Urbifossiella limnaea: one gene and its partner. The protein of the gene in region 1 interacts with the protein of each later gene in a pairwise test. Links are inferred from orthologs where the notes say so. Each region holds a gene or a part of one and is shown on either strand. Other genes may lie near its edges.

Region 1 (3,127 bases):
GGCGATCCGCCGCGCGACGCTCGCCAGCGCCCGCGCGTCGCTCCAGAAGCTGCAGGAAATGCCGCGGGCGGAGGAACTGCCGCCGCTGCGCGCGAAGGTGGCCGAGGCGCGGGCGTCCCTCGACGACAAGGTGAAGCAGTACGCCCGCCTCCAGCGGGCCGGCGGCGGCGTGTCCGACGAGGAACTCATCGGCCGCCAGATGGCCGTCGAGGTCGGCAAGGCCCAGGTGGCGAAGGCGGAGGCCGACCTGGCGCTGACCGAGGCCGGGGCGTGGCAGGCCGACAAGCTCGTCGCCGCCGCCGCCGTTGCGCAGGCCGAGGCGCAGCTGGCGCAGTCCGCGACCGAGCTTATGCGGCTCAAGGTGACCGCCCCGTGGATGAGCGCCCCGGACGGCGCCGCGGTGACGTTCCGCGTGCTGCAGGTAAACGTGCGGCCGGGCGAGTACGTGGCCACGGCCCCCGGAACGGCGATGGTGGCGCTCGGCACCGTCGGCCGGCTCCACGTGCGCGTGGACATCGACGAGAACGACATCCCGCGCTTCCGCGCCGGCATCCCCGGCACGGCCAGCCCGCGCGGCAACCCGCGGACGACGTTCCCGCTGCGGTTCGTCCGCGTCGAGCCGTTCGTGATCCCGAAGCGATCGCTGACCGGCGGGAATACCGAGCGGGTAGACACGCGGGTGCTCCAGGTCATTTACGCGATTGACAGCCCGAACCCGGGTCTTTATGTCGGGCAGCAGATGGACGTGTCCTTGAACGCCGCCACGCCATGACCCGCGCCCTGCCGCTGCTGTGCGCCCTCGCGGGCGTCGGCTGCGACGACTCCGACGCCCGCCGGCAGCGCACCGAGCTCGACGGGCTCGTGAAGCAACGGCAGTACCTCACCCTCCACCAGTCGAACCTCCGCATGGCGGCCGACGCCGAGATCGCCGGCCGCCCGCTCGACCAGCTGCCGCCCGACAGCGCCGCCCGCCTCACGGTCTTCCAGGTGCAGTACATCGAGGCCGAGCGCCAGCTCAAGAAGGTGGACGCGGACATCGAGTTGGTACAACAGCCGCAGCAACTGTACTGACCCACACCAGGACACGTCATGGCCGCGATTGCCCCGTCGATCCTGTCCGCCGACTTCGCCCGCCTCGGCGAACACGTCCGCGAGGTGGAAGCCGCCGGGGCCGACCGCGTCCACGTGGACGTGATGGACGGCCACTTCGTGCCGAACCTCAGCATGGGGGCCGTGGTCGTGAAGGGGCTGCGGCCCGCGACCCGGCTGCCGCTCGAGGTTCACCTGATGGTCACCGACCCGGACAAGTTCCTCGACGGCTTCGTGAAGGCCGGGGCCGACAGCCTGATCGTTCATCTCGAAGTGCTCCCCGACCCGCGGCCGATGCTGAAGCACATCCGCGGCACGCTCGGCAAGAAGGCGGGGCTGGCGTTCAACCCCGACCTGCCGGTGAGCCGCGTCGAGCCGTACCTCGCCGACATCGACCTGGCGCTGTGCATGACGGTGTTCCCCGGGTTCGGCGGGCAGGCGTACATCCCCGCGAGCAACGACCGCATCCGCGAGCTGCGCGGGCTGGTGAACCGCATCAACCCGGCGTGCGAGATCGAGGTGGACGGCGGCATTGACGCCACGACGATCGGCGCGGCGGCGGGTGCGGGCGCGAACGTGTTCGTGGCGGGCACCGCGGTGTTCGGCGCGAAAGAAGGTCCCGCCGCGGCGACCCGCCACCTGCGGGAGTTGGCCGCGCGAGCGGCCGGCGGCGGTGCCTGAGCCTACCCGATGTGGCGCGCCAGCCGCAGCGCCAGGCCGCCCAGCGCCCGCACCGGGTTCGCCGCCGTGCTGACCGGCAGCACCGACATGTCGCAGACGTACACGCCGGTGGTGCCGTACACCTTCAGGTTCTCGTCCACGACGGACCGCGGGTTGAACGCCGCGTCGCGGTTCGCCTTCCACGGCATCCGCAGCGTGCCGCAGGCGTGGTGGACGGTGCCCCAGCCGAACGGCCGGAGTTCGTCGTTGATCCCACCGTAGCGCTTCGTCAGCACCTCCACGTCGTTGAATTCGGCGAAGACGCGGTCCCGCGTGTCGTTCAGCATGTTCATGAACTCGGCGGCCGTCTTGTGCCAGCCGGCGACGGCCGGGAACCGCGAGTCGAGCAGGTCGCCGAGGTCGGCGAACCGCTTGAAGCTGACGAACGGCGTGTACCCGTCGTTGGCGTGCGAGTGGATACCGTTCTGGTCGTCCAGGCAGTTGGCGAAGCTGAACTTGATGTCCACCCGCGTCCGGCTCGGGTCGTGGTCGACGAGGCCCGCGGACGGGTCGTTGTTCCGCAGGTGCCAGTACTCGTGGTTCACGTTCATCTCGACGTTGAACGGGTACTGCACGTGGCCGTTGCCGTCGAGCGTCCCCCTGGAATAGACAGGACGATTGCAAAGTCCAGAATTCCGGTTAACGTGTTGACGGGTTGCGAGTTACTCACCTCGGGATGGAGCCCCGATGTCACCCACTTCCGACTCACTGGTCGCCGCGTTCCGCCAACTCACGGACCCTCGCCACCGCCGTGGTGTCCGCCACCCGTTCGCGGGGTTACTGTCCGTCGTCTTCCTGGGGCTGCTGAGCCGGCACCCCGACTTCGCCTCCCTCGCCCGGTGGGCCAAGCGGCACTGGCCGGCCCTCCGGGAGGCGTTCGGGCTGACCCGCCCGTACGCCCCGCACGCGACGACCTACAGCCGCGCGGCCGCCGCCTTCTCGATCGACGAGTTCCGCGGCGCCCTGGCCGGGTGGCTCGCCCGGGTGATGGCCGACGCCCCGACCGCGGCCGCGGTGGACGGGAAGACGAGCAAGCAGGCCCACGACGCCGACGGCGACCCGATCCACGTCCTCAACGTGTTCGCCCACGACGCCCGGGTGTGCCTGGCCGACTGGCCGATCGGGGACGGGAAGGAGACCGAGCCCGAGGTCCTCAAGGCCCACCTGGACGAGTTGTTCGCCGCCTGGCCGTCGCTCCGGGTGCTGACCGGGGACGCCCTGTTCTGCCAGCGCCCGCTGGCCCGGGCGATCGTCGAGGCCGGGCGGGACTACGTGCTGGCGGTCAAGGACAACCAGCCCGACCTGCACGAGACGATCC
Region 2 (3,249 bases), 1.8 Mb from region 1 along the record:
CCGTGAATCGTGAGCGAGCCGCCGCGCATCCCCGCGCCGGCGTGCATCCCGACACCGCCCTCCACCTCCACGCGGCCGGTCGTCATGCCGGCGCCGACGTGCTTCACGGTCGCAGTATCGCCGGCGAAGCGGACCACGCCGTCGGCCGCGTCGCCGGCCACGTCGAACCACTCGCCGAGCGGTTCCGTGCGGTTGCCGTGGTAGACGGGGAGCCTGGCGGCTTCGAGTCGCGAGAGCCCGGCCAGCTTCTCGGGAACGATCCCCTCGACTTCGAGCGGGATCGGCGACGGGGCGCGACGGGTCAGCAGCAGCACGGCCGGGTTACTCGCGCGTCACTTGCCCAGGCCGGGGATCGGTTCTTCGGCCTGCTTCTGCACGATGTTGTAGGTGGCGAACGACCGCATCCGGTATTTGCCGTCCGGGTCGCGGACGAACGTCGCCTTCACGTGCTTGGGCACCGTGCCGCCCGGCCCCTCGGCCTTCGCGTCGAACTCCACGTCCACCGCCGGCGGGTCGGTGTCGTGGTACACGACGCGGTTGCGGTCGAAGTTCCAAGCCACGACCTTGGCGTCGAACTGGCGGGCCAACTCGACGGCGCGGCGCAGGTCGGCCTTCTTCAGCCCCTTGGCGTCGAACGAGTCGGAGACGTGGCTCAGGAACCGGTCCGGCTGCCGCTGGTTGACCGCGTCGAGCAGCGCGCCGACACCTTCGACCGCCTCCTCGCGCGGACTCGCGTTCAGCCGGTCGAGCAGGTACAGCCCGCCGAGCAGGAGCAGCGAGACGAGGAAGATGCCGACGCGCTTGCGGTCCTGCCACCGGGCCGCGACGGCGCCGGCGACGATGACCAGCGCCGCAAGGACGAGGTACGCCGTGGACGGCGGGTCGGAGAGGAACGGGGGCATAAAACAAGATTAACCACAGAGTCACAGAGGGCACAGAGAGAAGACCAAGAACCGAGACAATACCGTTCTTCAGAATGGTACTGTTCTCGGCTTTCTGTCTTCTCTCTGTGCCCTCTGTGACTCGGTGGTGAAATCGCTCCCTGAGTCACTTCCGCAGCTCGGCGCCGTACACGGCCGCGCCGCCGAGCTGCTCCTCGATCCGCAGCAGCTGGTTGTACTTGGCGATCCGGTCCGTCCGGCTCGCGCTGCCGGTCTTGATCTGGCCGCAGTTCGTCGCCACCGCCAGGTCGGCGATCGTGGTGTCCTCCGTCTCGCCGCTGCGGTGGCTCAGGATGGCCGTGAACTTGTTCCGCTTCGCCAGCTCCACGCTCTCCAGCGTCTCGGTCAGCGTGCCGATCTGGTTCACCTTCACCAGGATGCTGTTCCCGCACCCCTCGGCGATGCCGCGGGCCAGCCGCGTCGTGTTCGTCACGAACAGGTCGTCGCCCACCAGCTGCACCTTGCCGCCGAGCTTCGTCGTCAGCTTGTTCCACCCGGCCCAGTCGTCCTCGCTCAGGCCGTCCTCGATCGACACGATCGGGTACTTCGCGGCGAGCCCCGCCCACAGGTCGATCATTTCGTCGGTCGAAATGATCTTGTCCGGGGCGCTCTTGAAGAAGCAGTAACCGTCCTTCCCCTTGTGCTTCGCCTCCTCGTACAGCTCGGTGCAGGCCGGGTCGAGCGCGAACGCGACGTGCTCACCGGGCTTGTACCCGGCCTTCTCGATGGCCTTCGAGATCGTGGCGAGCGCCTCGTCGGCGCTGGGGATGTTCGGGGCGAACCCGCCCTCGTCGCCGACGGCCGTGTTCAGCCCCTTGTCGTGGAGCACCTTCTTGAGGCTGTGGAACACCTCGGCCCCCATCCGCAGCGCCTCGCGGAAGGTGGTGGCGCCCACCGGCACGATCATGAACTCCTGGAAATCGACCGTGCTGTCGGCGTGCTTGCCGCCGTTGAGGACGTTCATCAGCGGCACCGGCAGTGTCACCGCGTTGGTGCCGCCGACGTACCGGTACAGCGGCAGGCCCACGGCGGCGGCCGCGGCGTGGGCGGCGGCCATCGACACGCCGAGGATGGCGTTGGCGCCGAGCTTTCCCTTGTTGGGGGTGCCGTCGAGCTCGATCATGCGGCGGTCGAGGCGCACCTGGTCGAGCGCGCTCATGCCGGTGAGTGCCGGGGCGATCGTGTCCTTGACGTTACGCACGGCGCCGAGGGTGCCCTTGCCGCCGTAGCGGCCCTTGTCGCCGTCGCGCAGTTCGACGGCTTCGTGCGCCCCGGTGCTGGCCCCGCTGGGGACCGCGGCCCGGCCGACGGTGCCGCAGGCGAGTCGGACTTCGCACTCGACGGTGGGGTTGCCCCGGCTGTCGAGGATCTCGCGGGCGGTGACGCCCGTAATGGTGTGGTTCATGCCGATGGCATAGCATGAAGGGGTGAAGGGGTGAAGGGGTGAGGGGGTGAAAGCGAGGTGATTTTCGTCACCCCTTCACCCGCTCACCCCTTCACCCCTTCATTCGAAAACGAGCCGGCCGCGGGGAACGTCCGGGACCAGGCGGCGTCGGGGGCCGCCGCCGGTCAACCGGACCGGCCGGGGGGCCGGCGGCGACCGGCCTCCGGCCGTGCGCCCCTGCCCCCCGACCTCGTTCCCCGCGGCCGGCCGTGTCCGGTGCGGTGTGTGTGCCAGTTGTTTCGGCGGCGACGGTCGGCCGGCTTGAACCGGAGAACGGGAAATGTCAAGTCCGATGCTCGGCCGCCCACGCTACACGACCCGCCGCTTCCGCTTCGACGACGGCGGGGCCGCGAACCCCTTCAGCCGCGCCAGGTTCACCGCGTCCATCGGGTTGCCCGCGGCGTCCTCTTTCGGCGTCTCCAGAATCATCGGCATGTCGGCGAAGCGCGGGTCGCGCACGAGCCGGCGGAACGGCTCGTCGCCCATCTCGCCGAGGCCGATGCCGGCGTGCCGGTCCACCCGGCTGCCGAGCGGTTTGAGACTGTCGTTGACGTGGAACAGGCACAGCCGCTTCAGGCCGATGAGGCGGTCGAACTGGCCGAAGGTGTCGGCGTAGTCGGCGGCGGTGCCGAGGGGGTAGCCGGCGGCGAAGACGTGGCACGTGTCGAGGCACACGCCGAGCCGTTCGGGCTGCTTCACGCGGTCGAGCATGGCGGCGAGTTCGTCGAAGGCGGCGCCGAGGGTGGTGCCCTGCCCCGCGGTCGTCTCCAGCAGCACGCGAACCCGGTAGCCGCGGCACCGCTCCAGGATGATGTCCAGCGCGGCGACGACGCGCGTGACGCCGGCTTCGACGCCGGTGCCGAC

The links.
Region 2: the proteins of rpe (region 1) and eno interact in binary tests that used the Escherichia coli proteins (3 or more experiments, as listed by UniProt). The link is inferred for Urbifossiella limnaea from one-to-one orthologs.

Annotation. Positions count from the first base shown.
Region 1 is NZ_CP036273.1:4,136,605-4,139,731, forward strand. The notes cover bases 118-2,929. They hold rpe (ribulose-phosphate 3-epimerase), read left to right. Parts: upstream 118-1,089; coding sequence 1,090-1,770; downstream 1,771-2,929. Other genes in these bases: ETAA1_RS16930 (HlyD family secretion protein), read left to right, coding at 118-772; ETAA1_RS16935 (hypothetical protein), read left to right, coding at 769-1,071; ETAA1_RS16945 (GMC oxidoreductase), read right to left, coding at 1,773-2,384. In the rest of the region: more of ETAA1_RS16930, read left to right, coding at 1-117; ETAA1_RS33850 (hypothetical protein), read right to left, coding at 3,078-3,127. UniProt on the Escherichia coli protein: Catalyzes the reversible epimerization of D-ribulose 5-phosphate to D-xylulose 5-phosphate.
Region 2 is NZ_CP036273.1:2,350,138-2,353,386, reverse strand. Bases 198-3,131 are described here. They hold eno (phosphopyruvate hydratase), read right to left. Parts: upstream 2,347-3,131; coding sequence 1,048-2,346; downstream 198-1,047. Other genes in these bases: ETAA1_RS09385 (deoxyribonuclease IV), read right to left, coding at 2,695-3,131; ETAA1_RS09395 (hypothetical protein), read right to left, coding at 333-902; ETAA1_RS09400 (formylmethanofuran dehydrogenase subunit C), read right to left, coding at 198-314. Outside these bases: more of ETAA1_RS09400, read right to left, coding at 1-197; more of ETAA1_RS09385, read right to left, coding at 3,132-3,249. UniProt on the Escherichia coli protein: Catalyzes the reversible conversion of 2-phosphoglycerate (2-PG) into phosphoenolpyruvate (PEP). It is essential for the degradation of carbohydrates via glycolysis.